4 regions of the Kitasatospora sp. NPDC059646 genome follow, and region 2 is predicted to be linked to each of the others. Evidence: riboswitches for the same ligand, from Rfam matches in the RefSeq annotation. Region 2 holds a riboswitch; each other region holds the start of a gene.

The links. A riboswitch is a leader RNA that binds a small molecule or an ion and turns the genes downstream of it on or off. The one in region 2 is predicted to bind cobalamin.
Region 1: linked by a shared signal. The riboswitch ahead of cobN (cobaltochelatase subunit CobN) and the one ahead of ACFV1L_RS33180 (HoxN/HupN/NixA family nickel/cobalt transporter) in region 2 are both predicted to bind cobalamin.
Region 3: linked by a shared signal. The riboswitch ahead of ACFV1L_RS12635 (cobalamin biosynthesis protein) and the one ahead of ACFV1L_RS33180 (HoxN/HupN/NixA family nickel/cobalt transporter) in region 2 are both predicted to bind cobalamin.
Region 4: linked by a shared signal. The riboswitch ahead of ACFV1L_RS00920 (acyl-CoA thioesterase) and the one ahead of ACFV1L_RS33180 (HoxN/HupN/NixA family nickel/cobalt transporter) in region 2 are both predicted to bind cobalamin.

Annotation. Positions count from the first base shown of each region.
Region 1 covers NZ_JBHWDS010000001.1:273,823-277,823, forward strand. The annotation lists gene ACFV1L_RS01240 (precorrin-2 C(20)-methyltransferase) at 1-14, opposite strand, end outside; gene ACFV1L_RS01245 (precorrin-8X methylmutase) at 35-661, opposite strand; gene ACFV1L_RS01250 (hypothetical protein) at 658-2,019, opposite strand; cobalamin riboswitch at 2,202-2,340, shown strand; gene cobN (cobaltochelatase subunit CobN) at 2,510-4,001, shown strand, end outside.
Region 2 covers NZ_JBHWDS010000071.1:11,529-15,529, reverse strand. The annotation lists gene ACFV1L_RS33190 (XRE family transcriptional regulator) at 1-481, opposite strand, end outside; gene ACFV1L_RS33185 (EamA family transporter) at 610-1,455, shown strand; gene ACFV1L_RS33180 (HoxN/HupN/NixA family nickel/cobalt transporter) at 1,496-2,635, opposite strand; cobalamin riboswitch at 2,633-2,827, opposite strand; gene ACFV1L_RS33175 (DUF6445 family protein) at 2,954-3,646, opposite strand; gene ACFV1L_RS33170 (Fpg/Nei family DNA glycosylase) at 3,731-4,001, opposite strand, start outside.
Region 3 covers NZ_JBHWDS010000014.1:73,155-77,155, reverse strand. The annotation lists gene ACFV1L_RS12640 (alpha/beta fold hydrolase) at 1-577, opposite strand, end outside; cobalamin riboswitch at 1,438-1,585, shown strand; gene ACFV1L_RS12635 (cobalamin biosynthesis protein) at 1,617-2,555, shown strand; gene ACFV1L_RS12630 (cobyric acid synthase) at 2,986-4,001, shown strand, end outside.
Region 4 covers NZ_JBHWDS010000001.1:200,837-204,837, forward strand. The annotation lists gene ACFV1L_RS00910 (MFS transporter) at 1-447, opposite strand, end outside; gene ACFV1L_RS00915 (putative Ig domain-containing protein) at 678-2,402, opposite strand; gene ACFV1L_RS00920 (acyl-CoA thioesterase) at 2,620-3,069, opposite strand; cobalamin riboswitch at 3,133-3,277, opposite strand; gene ACFV1L_RS00925 (YncE family protein) at 3,694-4,001, shown strand, end outside.

The DNA.
Region 1 (4,001 bases), on a different contig from region 2:
AACCGGCCGGCCATGGGGGATTCCTGACGTTCCGTCATTCCTGGTCGCTCGCAATCGCGTTGATCGCGGCAGCGGCGATCGCGCTGCCGCCCCGGCGGCCCCGGACCACCAGGTGTTCCAGTGCGGCCGGGTGTTCGGCCAGGGCCTGCTTGGACTCGGCCGCGCCGATGAAGCCGACGGGGACGCCGATCACGGCGGCAGGTCGGGGCGCGCCGGCCTCGATCATCTCCAGCAGCCGGAAGAGCGAGGTGGGGGCGTTGCCGACGGCGACCACGGCGCCTTCGAGGCGGGGCAGCCAGAGCTCCATGGCGGCGGCGCTGCGGGTGGTGCCCATGGCGCGGGCGAGTTCGGGCACCGTCGGGTCGGTGAGGGTGCAGATCACCTCGTTGTCGGCGGGCAGCCGCTTGCGCGTCACCCCGCTGGCGACCATGTTGACGTCGCACAGGACGGGCGCGCCGGCGTGCAGGGCGCGGCGGGCGTCGGCGACCACGTTCGGCGACCAGAGCAGGTCCTCGACCAGGTCGGTCATGCCGCAGGCGTGGATCATCCGGACCGCGACCTGGGCGACGTCGGCGGGCAGCGCGGCGAGGTCGGCCTCGGCGCGGATGGTGGCGAAGGACTGGCGGTAGATGGCTGCGCCGTCCTTCTCGTAGTCGATCATGTGGTCCTCCGCCATTCGGCATTGCGCGCCTCGGCGACTGCCTCGGCCGTCTCGTATTCGCTGGTGGTGTCGTACGCGCGGGTGGTGGGCCGCACGGTGGTCGTCCCGTGCGCGCCGGTGCTGCCCGGGTCGGCCCGGGTGGTCTCGCGGCCCGGGCCCTCGACGGTGATGCGGTGCCCGGTGGCGGTGGCCAGCACGTCGACCCAGCGTCCGGCGGGGTGTCCGCAGCGGCGTTCGCAGCCGGACCAGTGCACGGGCAGGCCCTCGGCGGGGACGGCGGCGATCGCACGGGCCGCCTGCGCGCGGACGTCGGCAAGCGCTTTCCCGCAACCCGGCTGCCCGGTGCAGGCGGTGACGCCCTCCCAGGGGCCGCCGGACTCGGTCCGGAAGCCCGCGGCGGCGAGCCGCGGCAGCCACTCGGGCCCGGCGCCGGGCACCACGGCGCCGCGCCACGGGGTGAGCCGCACACTCGGTGCGCCGTCCGGGCCGAGGGCCTCCGCGAGCAGTCGCCACTGGCCGCTGCCGGCCCGCCCGAACCGCAGCCCGACCGAGACGGCACCGGCCGTTACAGCGCCGGCCGCCCTCGCACCACCGGACCCCGCGTCACCGGACACCGGGCCGCCGGGGACGACCCCCAGCGGGGGCCGCTCACCGGCGAATCCCGGCAGCGGCACGTCCCCTTCCGGCAGTTCGTCCTGCACTTCGCGCAGGTGCCAGGCGCGTCCGGCGGCCAGGTCGAGGAAGTGCCGGGCGGCGTCGAGCGCGGCGGGCACGGGGTGGTCGACGGCGGTGGCGCGGCGGGCGCGGCCGAGGCGCAGCAGGGCGCGCCCGCCGCCGACTGCGATCAAGGTCACATCGGCGTTGAGGGCGGCGGTGTCGCCGCGCCCGTCGTCGAGGGCGAACAGGAACTTGCCGGAGAGCCGGGCGGCCCACGGCGCGGCGCACAGCGCGGCGTCCAACTCCCTCACCCAGCCGGGTAGATCGACGTCGGTCCGGCCGCGTCCGTCGAGGCCGGCCAGCGGGGAGGCGACGATGTTGCGGACGCGTTCGTGGGTGTCGGACGGCAACAGGTCGACGGCGCGCAGCCGTTCGGCGAGTTCGGCGGCGCAGTGCTCGCGCAGGCCGCGCAGCTGGAGGTTGCCGCGGGAGGTGATCTCGACCTCGCCGTCGCCGAGGTCGTCCGCCGCGTCGGCCAGGACAAGGATCTGACGGCGCGTCAGATGGCCGCCGGGGAGCCGGAGTCGGGCGAGGTGGCCGTCTTCGGCGGGGTGCAGGCGGAGCGCGCCGGGGCAGGCGTCGGCGCGGCCTCGGTCGGGCCCGACGGAGGGTGCCTCGGAGGCGTCGGGTGTGGGTGGCATGGCGGCGAGCATACCCATGGCGGCGATTCGCGCCACCGTGCCGATCGCGCCGCGCGGGGCCGGGCGGGGGTGCGATTGCGCAGCTCAGGCCGGTGCCGGCCGGCGCCGTTCGCGGGCCGGGGGCGAATTCGGGTCGGCGGCGCAGGTCACACTCCCCCGACGGCCGATCAACCCGTACGATGCTGGCGGGCACCTCTCGGGGTGTCCGCTGCCAGCGACGGCACAGCGGAGGAAGTCCGGTGAGAATCCGGTGCGGTCCCGCCACTGTGACCGCGGCTCAGTGAGCCGTGGGAGCCAGGAACTCCGGCCGTCCTCCACTGCCCGGGGCGAGGACCCCGAGGAAGGTCCGTGCCATGCGCTGCCGCATGCCCGTTCTCCGGCGGGTGCCCGTGGGCTCCGTTCCCGGCGGGCCGTTCCGCGTCCTCGATCGTTCCTGTGCGCCCATCGCCGTGTTGTCCGCGCTGTTCGAGACGCCCGGGAGGGCTTTCGCATGATCCTGCTGCTGTCCACGTCCGACACGGACCTGCTGAGCGCCCGGGCGTCGAACGGCCCGGTGCCGTTCCGGTGGGGCAACCCGGCGCGCCTGGCCCCCGCGGACCTGCCCGAACTGCTGGACGGCGTCGAGCTGGTGGTCGTGCGGCTGCTGGGCGGCCGGCGGGCCTGGCAGGAGGGGCTGGACGTGCTGCTCGCCGGGCCGCGTCCGGTGGTCGTGCTGACGGGTGAGCAGGCTCCGGACGCGCAGCTGATGGAGCTGTCGACGGTGCCGGCGGGCATCGCGGCGGAGGCGCACGCGTACCTGGCGCACGGCGGCCCGGCGAACCTGGCGGAGCTGGGCGCGTTCCTGTCGGACACGGTGCTGCTGACCGGCCACGGTTTCGCGCCGCCGGCGTCCGCCCCGTCCTGGGGTCCGCTGGAGCGCACCGCCCGCACCTCGGAGGGCCCGTCCGTCGCGGTGCTGTACTACCGGGCGCACCACATGAGCGGCAACACGGCGTTCGTGGAGACGCTCTGCCGGGCGATCGAGGACCGGGGTGCGCAGGCCCGCGCGTACTTCTGCGCCTCGTTGCGCGGCGCGGAGCCGGAGTTGCTGGCGGAGCTGGGCGCGGCCGACGCGATCGTGACGACGGTGCTGGCGGCGGGCGGCACCCGGCCGGCCGACGCGCAGGCCGGCGGTGACGAGGAGGCGTGGGACGCGGGGGCGTTGGCGGCGTTGGACCGGCCGATCCTGCAGGCGCTGTGCCTGACCTGGTCGCGGGCGCAGTGGGAGGGCAGCGACGACGGGCTGTCGCCGCTGGACACGGCGACGCAGGTCGCCGTCCCGGAGTTCGACGGCCGGCTGATCACGGTGCCGTTCTCGTTCAAGGAGGTCGACGAGGACGGGCTGACGGTGTACGCGGCGGACGCGGAGCGGGCGTCGCGGGTGGCGGGGATCGCCGTGCGGCACGCCCGGCTGCGGCACACTCCGGCGTCCGAGCGGCGGCTCGCGCTGATCCTGTCCGCGTACCCGACCAAGCACGCGCGGGTCGGCAACGCGGTCGGCCTGGACACTCCGGCGTCGGCGATGCGGCTGCTGGAGCGGTTGCGCGCGGAGGGCATGGACCTGGGCGACAGTCTGCCGGGACTGCACACGGAAAGCGCTCTCCAGCACGACGGCGACGCGCTGATCCACGCGCTGATCGAGGCGGGCGGCTACGACCAGGCGTGGCTGACGGAGGATCAGCTGGCGCGCAACCCGGTGCGGATCCCGGCCGCGGACTACCGGCGCTGGTACGCGACGCTGCCGGCCGCGCTGCGCGAGCAGGTGGAGGAGCACTGGGGTCCGGCGCCGGGCGAGCTGTACGTGGACCGGTCGCAGAACCCGGACGGGGACCTGGTGCTGGCCGCGCTGCGCTCCGGGAACCTGCTGGTGCTGGTGCAGCCGCCGCGCGGGTTCGGCGAGAACCCGGTGGCGATCTACCACGACCCGGACCTGCCGCCGAGCC
Region 2 (4,001 bases):
AGGCGGTGGAGCCGGCCGGGATGCGGTGGGCGCGGCCGTCCAGCACCAGGGTGAGTTCGCCCTCGTCGATCCGGGCGATCTCGACGGTGCCGGCCGGGTGCGGGTCGGAGGCGTGGGTCTCGCCGGGGCGCAGGTGCCAGGTCCACAGCTCCAGCGGGCCGGGGGCCTCGATGCCGTTCAGCAGGACGCCGCTGCCGCCGCCCGGGCCGCTCCACAGCCGGACGGCCTCCTCGGCGGGGACGATCCGCACCTGGGAGGTCTCGTCGTAGTCGAGCAGCCGGGCGATCGAGACGCCGAGCGCGTCGGCCAGCCGGACCACGGTGCCGACGCTGGGGTTGGTGCGGGCCTGCTCGATCTGGACCACCATGCCGCGGCTGACGCCCGAGCGGGCCGCGAGGGCGTCCAGGGTGTGGCCGCGTTCGGTGCGCAGCCGCTTGAGGTTGCGGGCGAGGGCCTGGGTGACGAGGTCGGGTTCCGGCACGCTTGAGTCCAATATTCTGGTTGGGGCAGTTCAGTGGATTGCACTATGCTGCGGCAGCACGAGAGATCCACCGACTGTACTGCGGAGTACACCATGCTGCCCCCGTCCGTACCCCCCGGCACCGCCTCGTGAGCGCCGGCCTCGCGCTGCTGGCCAGCCTGCTCTGGGGCGTCGCCGACTACGGCGGCGGCGCGATCACGCGCCGGCTGCCCGCGCTCGGCGTGGTGGTGCTCTCCCAGACCGCGGCCGCCGCGGTCCTCGCGGTGGCCGTCACCGCCACCGGCGGCTGGGCGGACGCCGGGCCCGCGCTCTGGTACGCCGTCGCGGCCGGGGTGATCGGGCCGTTCGCACTGCTCGCCTTCTACCGGGCGCTGGCGCTCGGGCCGATGGGCGTGGTCTCGCCGCTGGCCACCGTCGGCGTGCTGGTGCCGATCGGTGTCGGACTGTTCCTCGGCGAGCGGCCCGCAGCCGTCCAGGGCCTGGGCATCGTGGTGGCGGTCGCCGGCGTCGCGCTGGCGGGCGGCCCGCAGCGCGGCGGGCCGGCGGTGAGCCGCCGGGTGCTGGTGCTCACGCTGTCCGCCGCGTTCGCGTTCGGCGCGGTGCTCGCGCTGATCGCGCACGCCAGCGCCGGCGGCGGCCTGCTGCTGACGCTGTGCGTGCAGCGGCTGACCAACGCCGCCGTCGGCATCGGCATGCTGGCCGCCGCGGCCCGCCGGGAGCCGCTCGGGCTGCGCGGCGCGGCCCGCTCGCTGCCCGCGCTGACCGCGGTCGGCGTCGCCGACGTGGCCGCCAACGGCCTGTACGCCGCCGCCACCCACCTGGGCTCGGTGGCGGTGGCGGCCGTCCTCGCGTCGCTCTACCCGGTGGTCACGGCGCTGATGGCGCGCGGCCTGCTCAAGGAGCGGCTGCTGCGGATCCAGGTGGTCGGCGCCGGCCTGGCGGTGGCCGGAACGCTGATCCTGGCGGCCGGTTGACGCGGCGTCGGGCCGCGCCGGTACCGGCCGCCGTTCCGGCTCAGGCCCCGGCGAACGCCTTGGAGCGGCGGGCGATCCGCCAGTAGGCGATCGCCGCCGCCCAGACCACCACGAACAGGCCGACGATCACGAAGCCCACGTTGTCCAGGCCGAGCCCGGCGATCCAGCCGGAGACCGGGTCGTCCAGGCCGAGCTTGTCGTGCAGGACGGCGACCAGCTCGATGGTGCCGATCACGAACGCCACCGCGATCGACAGCCCCGTGATCGTCAGGTTGTAGTACACCTTGCGGACCGGGTTGGAGAACGCCCACTGGTAGGCGAAGTTCATGAACGTGCCGTCCAGGGTGTCGAACAGGCTCATCCCCGCGGCGAACAGCAGCGGCAGGCAGACGATCGCGTACCAGGGCAGGCCCGACGCCGCGCCCGAGCCCGCCATCACCATCAGGGTGACCTCGGTGGCCGTGTCGAAGCCCAGGCCCAGCACCATGCCCACCGGGAACATCTGGCCCGGCCGGGTGATCGAACGGGTCGCCCGGCTCAGGATCCGGGCCAGGAAGCCCCGGGAGTCCAGGTGCTTCTCCAGCTCGGCCTCGTCGTACTCCCCGGCCCGCATCGCCCGGAACACCCGCAGGATGCCCAGCAGCGCCACCAGGTTGAGCGCCGCGATCAGGTACAGGAACGCACCGGACGCGGTGGTGCCGATGGTGCCCAGCACCTGATGGGTCGTCGAGTCCTCGTCCATCAGGGTGCCCGCCAGTGCGGCGCCGCCGGCCACCAGCCCGGCCATCACCACCACCATCGAGGAGTGCCCGAGGGCGAACCAGAAGCCCACCGAGACCGGACGGCGGCCGTCCGCCATCAGCTTGCGGGTGGTGTTGTCGATCACCGCGATGTGGTCGGCGTCGAAGGCATGGCGCATGCCCAGGGTGTAGGCGGTGACGCCCAGCCCCACACCGAACACCTGGGTGCCGACCTGGTACTTCTCCGGCACCACCAGGAACAGCAGGGTTCCGAACGCGGCCACGTGCAGGGCCAGGATCACCGCCATCAGGCCGGCGGTGCGCACGGTGTCCTCGCGTCGCCAGCGGAAGGACGGCAGGGGGGAGCCCGGAACGTTTCCGGGCACGGTCGAATCGGACGCGGTCATCCGCGCATCACGCTCCAGCACCTCGTGGATCACTTCGTGAGATGCCGTGGCCGGTCTCCTGGCTGACGGGGTGTTCGGCGTCGGCGCCCGGCCTTCCCGGCCGCGGGGCCAGTGGCACGAGGTGGGAGCCGACGACTCCCCGATCACAGTGGCGAGGGCCGCTCCGGACTCCTGTGACGAGCACAGTGCACCGGCTTCCCGAACACCACGGCCCGACCACCGTAGAACCGGCGGCCGGACAGCGGCAAGGGCGGGCGCACGCGCCGCCGGGTGTCGAAGATCACTCGGGCCTCGCCGCAGGCCCGGATTGCCGCCCCGATTCGGCTGTCATCAGGGCTACTTGACGCTGCGTCAGGCCATCCAGAAGAAGACGCAGGTCATCCGCTTCTCCTCCAGCGTCGCGCCGTAGTACTCGGTGGCGGTGTGCATCAGGTTCGCGGTGTACAGCAGCAGCCGGTTGTACCGGTGCGGCACGGCCAGGTCCTCGGTGAACGAGTCCGGCGGGACGAAGCGGGTACCGAGCGCGTCGACCAGGTTGTTGTGCGGGGCGACCACCGTGTTCCCGCCGAGCCGGCCGCCCGGCAGGCTCTGCCGGTAGAAGCTGGTCCCGCACCGCTTGGGGACGTTCGGGTTCAGGTACAGCACGGCGGCGTACCGGCACAGCGACCGCGAATCGGTGTGCGGGCGCGGCTCGCACTCCCCCGCCCCCACCACCTGCACGCAGTTGTGGTTGAACGTGCCGCCCTCGGCCTCGCCCAGCGCCCAGATCCGCGGCACCTGCACGGTCTCCCGCACCAGCTTCTCGACGTGCGCCAACTCGTCCGGCTCCAGGCCGGGCATCGCCCGCAGCCCGGGCCACGACTCCGGCTTGTGCGGGTAGCCCTCGTCCCAGTCGGTCCGGGCCAGGTGCCGGGCGCGCACCGCGTCCGGGTCCGGAAGCACGTCGTCCAGCACCCAGTAGTCGCGCCCCTTGGTGGGCTTGCGGTACGGCAGGACCGGCAGGGCGGGGGCCGGGCGGTAGCCCCGGAACGGTTGTGCGGACATGGACCCGACAATAGGAGCGCGTTCCGGGACCCTCGACCAAGACCCGGTCAACCTTGCGTCAAGGCTTCCCGTGGTGACGGAGCGTCAGGACTGCTGGCAGCGCGGACACCAGAACAGGTTCCGGGCCGCCAACTCCTCCGTGCGCACCGGGGTTTCGCACACCAGGCAGGGCTGGTCCTGCCGCCGGTACACGTACACCTCGCCACCGTGGTCGTCCACCCGCGGCGGCCGCCCCATCGCCTCCGGCGTGTGCTCCGGCCGGACCGTGTCGATCCGCCCCGCCGCGACGCCGTCGTGCATCAGCGCCACCAGATCCGCCCAGATCGCGTCCCACTCCGCCCGGCTCACGTCCCGG
Region 3 (4,001 bases), on a different contig from region 2:
CCGGGGCGCCGGCATCGCCCCGGTAGGTGATCGTCAGCGTGGGCAGCCGCAGTGCGTGCAGCAGCGGCAGCACCGGCAGCGCCTGCGAACGGTCCGCCGCCGCGCCGTGGACCAGCACCACACAGGTGCCGCGCATCCCCGTCGTCCGCCAGGCCGGGAACGCCCCGAGGTCGCCGGGGACGGCGGTGTCCGTGAAGTCCAGACCGAGAGCGGAGCGCGGATCCCCGATCAGCACCCGCGGGGTCAGCCGGACCTCCGTACCCACGGCGAGGGTGCCGTGCTCGGCCCGCTCCAGCCGCCTGGTCACCCGCCCGCCGCCCCTGCCGAGCACCTCCCCCACCACCGCGTGGCCGCCCCCGTCCCACTCCAGCGCGTAGTGCCCCCGGCGGACGGTGTCCGCGGTCGCCGTCAGCGTCACCCGCCCCGGCCCCAGCTCGTGCACCGTCACCGCCTGCGGCGGCGTGGCCGCGGACGGCTGCACCACCCGGTCCGACACCTTCCGGCCGAGCAGCAGGAACGCCCCCGCTCCGGCCCCTGCGGCGGCTGCTGCGACAACGGCGGCGGTTCCCCAACGCATGGCGGTCTCCCGAGTGCTGACGGTCCAGTACCTCCAGTGCACCCGCCCCGGGGCCACTCGGCGAATCGGCGCGCTTTCACGGCTGGGCCATACGGTGCTCCGACGGCGACCTTCGGATCGGGTTCCGCACTGCTGCGAAGGGTGGGAGCAGCACGAAAGCCCACCGGCGCGACGGAAGTGTCCGCCTGTACGGCAACGAACCGCCGTCGGTCGACGCCCCGGAGGAGGTTGCCCGAACGGCGATCCTGCACGGGCCTCCGACCTCGCCCGGCGATTCCGGAGGAGGGGTGGATCCGCAGCGCAGTGGGAATTCAGCACACGAATCGCCGCCCGGGGCGCGACCGTTCCCGAATCCCTGTTTCGGGACAGTCCGGAGACGGCCGCTGCCGATGCCCGAGTCCCTTTCCGAAGGCTCTCCAAGTCCGTCGATCAGCACGGTGTCGAGGCCGGGGAGAACGGTGTCCGACTGTCCGCCGAGGGCGTGCGGCGACTTCGGCAGTTCGGTCACCGGGAGGTCTTCCTCCTCCGGCTGGCCGGAGAAGTGCCGGCGGACGCGGACGCCGAATTGCCGGCCCGCATGCTCGAACGATTCCGCCAGTTCCGGGGGGCGCGCTGCCCGCCTGCTCGAATCACCAGGAGCTTTCGTCTCCGGGCTGGCGCGCCGTCAGTGCACCCCTGACGCCATCCGCGACATTCCACTGCTGCGCGCCCGCTGCCCGCATGTCGGCGCTGTCGTCCCCGCCGGAGGATGATCGTCGATCGGCCGGAGGCGAGCTGGTCGTCCTCGTGCGGTCCCAGTGGGTGGGCCGTCGGGCGGCGACGGTGTGTGACCAAACGCTCCGTCGCGTCGGTTGACTGGCCGGAAGTGGGCGTGGTGGGATCTTCGGGCCAAACGGAGGTAAACAGAGGAAGCCGGTGCGAGTCCGGCGCGGTCCCGCCACTGTGACCGGGAACCCCACGAGGGGTGACCGGAAGTCAGGAGACTCTGGCCTTCGTTCCGTCGATCCAGGGCGCGGACCCTGAGTGAGGACACGACGCCATGCGGGCTGCCCCGTACCTGGTGGGCGCGGTCGCGGGATACCTCGCGGACGCCCGACTGGGCGACCCCCGGCGCGGACACCCCGTCGCCCTGTTCGGCACCGCCGCGACCCGACTGGAGCGCCGGCTCTGGCGCGACCACCGCGGTGCGGGCGCGGCGTACACCGCGATCGCGGTCGGCGCCGTCGCGGGCGGTGCGGCGCTCGCCGCGCGGGCCGTACGGCGTTCGCCCCTGGCCTCGGCGGCGCTGACGGCCGGCGCGACGTTCACCGTCCTCGGCGGGACGTCGCTCTCCCGGGAGGCCCGGACGATCGGACGGTCGCTGGCGGACGGCGATCTGACGGCCGCTCGGGAACGCCTCCCCCACCTGTGCGGCCGCGACCCGTCCGGGCTGGACGAGCAGCAGATCGCGCGGGCCGTGGTGGAGTCCGTCGCGGAGAACACCGCCGACGCCGTCGTCAACGCGCTGGTGTGGGGCGGCATCGCGGGCACGCCCGGGCTGCTGGCGTTCCGGGCGGTGAACACGCTGGACGCGATGGTGGGGCACAAGTCCGCCCGCCACCGTCGCTTCGGCTGGGCCTCCGCCCGCCTGGACGACGTCGCCGGGTGGCCCGGCGCGCGGCTCACCGCACTGCTGACGGTCGCCGCGTCCGACTCCCCGTCGCGGGCCTGGCGGGTCTGGCGGCGGGACGGCTCCGCCCATCCCAGCCCGAACGCCGGCCAGGCCGAGGCGGCCTTCGCCGGTGCGCTGGGCGTCCAACTGGGCGGCACCCTCCGCTACGGCGACCGCGTCGAACACCGGCCCGTCCTCGGCGCGGGCCAACCCCCCGTGGCCGTCCCCGACATCGAGCGGGCCTGCCGACTCTCCCGCCGCGTCGGCCTCCTCGCCCTGGCCGCCACCGCCGGCGCACGGTTCGCAGCCGCCGCGTGGCGCAAGTGACCGCGACGCAGGGTGGCCTGTCGCTGCGACCGGCGACGGGCTGCTTCGGTGGGCTCGCCACCGCGACGCGCAGCGAGACGGCCGCGGGCGGGCGGAAGGTGCAAGTGGCTGTGCGGTGCCGGGGTTTCGGTGTTGGGTCCTCTGCCTCGCGCAGTCGCCCCTGGCGCTCGCGGGAGCGGGCGGCCGCACAGGCGGCGGGTGCCTTCGGCATGCGCGGCGCAATGGCCGCGGGCGGGCGGAAGGTGCAAGTGGCTGTGCGGCGCCGGGGTTTCGGGGTTGGGTCTTCCGCCTCGCGCAGTCGCCCCTGGTGCTCGCGGGGGCGGGCGGCCGCGGAGCAGGTGGGCGGGGCTTGCGGTTCGGGGCGGTCGTGGCGGGGCTTGGCGGCTGCCGGTTGGGTTCTTGTTTCTCGGTTCTTCGGAGGAGGTCGTCCGTGAGTGGGGCGTTGTTGGTGGCCGGGACGACTTCGGATGCCGGGAAGAGTGTGGTGACGGCGGGGATCTGCCGGTGGCTGTTGCGGAAGGGGGTGAGGGTGGCGCCGTTCAAGGCGCAGAACATGTCGTTGAATTCGTTCGTGACGGCCGATGGGGCGGAGATCGGGCGGGCGCAGGCGATGCAGGCGCAGGCGGCGGGGGTGGAGCCGGAGGCGGCGATGAATCCGGTGCTGTTGAAGCCGGGGGCGGACGGCCGGAGTCAGGTGGTGCTGATGGGGCGGGCCGTGGCGGAGGTCGGGGCGCTGGACTACCGGGATCGGAAGCCGGTGCTGCTGGAGCGGTCGTTGGAGTGTCTGGCGGACTTGCGGTCGCGGTTCGACGTGGTGGTGTGCGAGGGCGCGGGGTCTCCGGCGGAGATCAACCTGCGGGACCGGGACATCGCGAACATGGGGTTGGCGTCGGCGGCGCGGCTGCCGGTGGTGGTGGTCGGGGACATCGACCGCGGCGGGGTGTTCGCGTCGATGTTCGGGACGCTGGCGCTGCTCTCGGCGGACGACCAGTCGCTGGTCGCGGGCTGGTTCGTGAACAAGTTCCGCGGTGATGCCCGGCTGCTCGCGCCGGGGTTGACGATGTTGCGGGAGTTGACGGGCCGTCCGGTGCTGGGGACGTTCCCGATGCTGCAGGGGCTGTGGCTGGACGCGGAGGACTCGCTGGATCTGGCCTCGGTGGCGGCGCGGCCGGCGGCGGGCGGGCCGGTGGGGGCGGAGGTGTTGCGGGTCGCGGTGGTGCGGTTCCCGCGGTTGTCGAACTTCACGGACGTGGACGCGCTGGCGCAGGAGCCGGGGGTGCTGGTGCGCTGGGCGACGCGTCCGGAGGAGCTGGCGGACGCGGACCTGGCGGTGCTGCCGGGGACGCGGGCGACGGTCGCGGACCTGGAGTGGCTGCGCGGTCAGGGCCTGGTGGGGCCGCTCGCGGAGCGGGTCGCGGCGGGTCGGCCGGTGCTGGGGGTGTGCGG
Region 4 (4,001 bases), on a different contig from region 2:
CGCGGAGCCGAACCCGGCCACCATCGCCAGCGAACGGCCGGTCGCCAGCAGGCTGTTGGCCCTGGTCCGCAGGTCGGCGCCGACGATCTCGGGGACCGCGCTGCGCAGCGACACCCCGGAGACGGTCGAGCAGGCGCCGGCCACGACCGCGAGTCCGAACAGCAGCGCGACCCGCGCGCCCGACGGTGCCAGCAGCAGCAGGACCAGTGCGGTCGCCTGGGTGAGGTCTGCCCCCACCATCAGGCGTTTGCGCGGAATCCGTGAAGCGAGTGCGCCCGCGACGACTCCGGACGCCACGCTGGTGAGCAGCCGCACCGCCATGTACAGGCCGGCCGTCAGGGCACTGCCCGTCAGGTGGTACACGAAGACGTTGAGCGCGACCATGTTGAGATAACTGCCGTACGCGGAAACCGCGTTACCCGCGACGAGCAGGCGGAAACGTTTCACCTCGACCCCCACTCCGAGCCTGTGGCATGGACGCGACCAGCCATGGCTGCCGCAGTCTAGGAAGGCCAAGATCCTCATGGCAAGACCTTCACAAAGCGGCCTGGATTCCAGAACGGAAGTAATCGGGGAGTAAAGGAGAATCATCCGGCGGCGCAGCGCGGCGGGTCCGCCCGTGCGCGGCCGCGAAGTCCCGGGCCGGGTGGGGCCGGCCCGGGGGTCTCCGGGTGGGGTCAGGACACGTTGAGGGTGATGTCGTCCAGGACGAACGAGGTCTGCTTGGTGTAGTCCTCGGTGCCGGTGAACTTCAGGGTGACGGTCTGGCCGGCGTAGGCGGCGAGGTTGAAGGTGCGCTGCTGGTAGCCGCTGGCCGCGTTGGTGTTGCTGTAGGTGGCGAGGGTGGTCCCGTTGGCCGTCACGGCGAGGGTGTCGAACACCGTGGTGGCCGAGGAGGCGCTGTCGATGTGCAGCCAGAAGCTGAGGTTGTAGCTGCTGCAGCCGGTCGGCAGGGTGACGGTCTGGGCGAGGGTGTCGGTGTTGGCGGCGCCGTAGCCGTCCAGCCAGGCGTCGTAGCTGCCGCTGTGGGCGGGCTCGCTGCTGCTGCTGTTGATGGTGCTGGAGCCGCCGCTGTTGGTCTCGGTCCAGCCGGAGGTGGAGCCGGTCTCGAAGCCGGGGTTGGTGATCAGCTGGGCGGCGGTGCAGGTGCTGCCGCCGCTCGCGGCGACCGTCCAGGTGAAGGTGGCGGTGGCGGACGGCCCGGTGGAGTCGGTGGCGGTGACGGTCACCGTGGAGGTGCCCGCGGTGGTGGGCGTGCCGCTGATCAGGCCGGTGGCGGAGTTGACGGTCAGTCCGGCGGGCAGGCCGGTGGCCGCGTAGCCCAGGGTGCCGCCGGCGGTGTCGGTGGCGGACAGCTGGAGGCTGGTCGCGGTGCCGACGGTGGCGGTGCGGGCGCCCGGGTTGGTGAGCGAGACCGAGCCGGTGTTGCCGGTGGAGCCGCCCTGGGCGAGCCAGGCGGTGGCGTTGAGGGCGAGCGCGGCGTCGGTGCCGGCCGGGTCGTTCCAGCCGTTGTACAGGGTGTTGCCGGACTGGCCGGTGCCGTCGTCGATCGGCGAGGAGTCGCCCCAGATCGCGACCCGGCCGTTGCCGAAGGTCGAGGTGGCGAACGCCGCGCCGGTGTTGCCGCTGTACCCGGTGCGGTAGACCAGGCCCTTGACGTTGGGGTTGTCGGCGGGCTTGAGGGTGAAGGTGGTGCCGTTGCGGATGATCGAGCCGGTGACCTTGCCGAAGGAGCCGTTCAGCACCGGGTCGGTGGCGTCGGTGATCGCCCGCGGGTTGTCGGTGGTGATGTTCAGCAGGTCGACGGAGAAGCCGAACGGGTCGGTGTTGTCGACGCTGTTGGTGGTCAGCAGGTCGTTGATGATGGCCGGGGAGTCCCAGCCGTCGTTGTTGCGGTCGCTGACGGTGTGGTCGGAGATCAGGAACAGGCCGCCGCCGTTCTGGACGAACTTCATCACGGCGGTCTTCTCGGCGTCGCTGAGCCGCACGTTGGGCTCGGGCAGCACGAACTCGTCGAAGTTGGCGAGGTCGAGCGCGCCACCGGTGCCGTAGGTGATGGTGTTGCCGGCCGGCAGGGTCTTCAGGCTGTAGTTGCCGGTCTTCTGCAGGGCCACGCCCCAGGCGGAGATGGCGCCGGTCCAGCTGGTCTCGCCGGTGGGGTTGGCGTTCTGCGCCAGCGGGTCGGGCTGGCTGGTGGAGATGATCCAGTCCGCGTTGCCCGCGGTCTCCGCCTTGGAGTTGTCGAAGAGCACCCGCTTGGGGGTGGCGGCGGCGGCCGCGGCGGTGGTGGTCTTGGGGGTGGCGGCGGTGGCGTGCTGCGGGACGGCGCTCGCTCCGGCTGCGGCCACCAGGGCGGCGGCGGTGAGGGCCAGCGGGCGGGCGGCCTTCCACGTTCTGATCATCTGTCAATCTCCTCGAACCACAGGAACCATGGGGTGCGCTACGCGCGTAGGCGGGCACACGCTGCCATGGTGGGGTAAGCGGAGCTTGAACGGAACATGTCGATCTCACGCCGCCGCAAATGCGGCGGTTTGTTCGACGTGAGAGTGATCACGTAGACCGCAGGCCCCGGAGCACCGAAGGGGATCGGCGCTCCGGGGCCCGGACGGTGACAGGACGTCAGGCGGTCGCGGCAGGCTCCGCCGGGAGCAGCGCCGGGACCGGCCGCGGGCGGCTGTCGGCGTCGACGGCGACGAAGGTGAGCCGCGCGGTGGCGACCTCGGTGACCGGGCCGGCGGCGGCGTTCCAGCGCTGCGCGGTGACGCTGACCCGGACGGTCATCGAGGTACGGCCGGCCCGTTCGAGCTCGGCGTGCGCGGTGAGCAGGTCGCCGGCCCGGACGGGGGCGAGGAAGGACATGCCGTCCACCGCGGCCGTGACGGCCGGGCCCTCGGCGTGCCGGGCGGCGGCCGCGCCGGCGGCGTCGTCGATGAGCTTCATCACCACGCCGCCGTGGATGGTGCCGTACAGGTTGGTGTCGTGCTCGCTCATGATGTGCGCGAGCGTGACCTCGGACGCCTCCGCGGGCTTGGCGGCGGTCATCACGGGTGTCGCGGTCTGGTCTGCCACGTCAACTCTCCTTCGCGAGTTGCGACTCGGGCCGCGGCGCCGGTGGGCGCTGCGGGCGGCGGCAGGTCTTCGGACTCGCGGGCCCTCTCCCGTGGGGGGCTTCCTACTGGCCGTCGCTTCCCGGGCCGGTCGGGCCCAGTGCGTGTGACGGCGGTCGTTCCCGCTCACCGCTGCGAGGCAGTCCTGGACTCGCACCAGGTTCCCTCTTGCGACGCGCCCGGCCTGGTCGGACGGGGGCGAACCGCTGCCCGACCAGCCTATATCCCGTTCCGAGGTGCTCCTGACGGCGGTCGGCGGGGCGGGTCGGCGACGCTCCGGCGGCGGGGCGCGCGGGTCGTCCCGGCCGAGGACGCCGACGCGGCGCCGCCGGAGGCGACGGCCGCGGCCGTCGCCTCCGGGAGCTGCGGCGCGGACCGGTCCGCCGCCCGGGGCGGCCTCGGGCGGCGGGACCGCCGGCCACCACCCGCGTGGACCTCAACTCCCGCTTCCACGGCCCCAGTTCGCTCCCGATGTCTTGTCAGCCCCGGCCCACCTCCCTACTGTCGAGTAACGCCCGCGCCACGGCGCGTCCCGGCGCCGGTCTCCGGGCGTTCCCCCTTGGCCTGTCCGCGTGAAGGAGCCGTGATGTCCCGTTCCCCGTTCCGGCGCTCTCGACGTGCGAGTCGCCTCGCAGGCGTCGCGGCGGTGTGTGTCCTGGCGGTGTCCGGTCCGGGCGCGGTGGCCCGGGCGGGTGCGGCCGCCCCGGACGCGGCGGCCGCGTCGACCCCCGCGGCCGACGGTCTGCGGGAGGTGCTGTTCGTCGGCAACAACTGGGACGGCACGGCGGACGCGGTGACCTCGCGCGGGGCGCTGGCGCGGGTGGGCCGGGTCAACGTCGTCCCGGACAAGGACCAGCGGCTGGCCGAGATCGCCCTGAACCCGGTGAAGCTGGC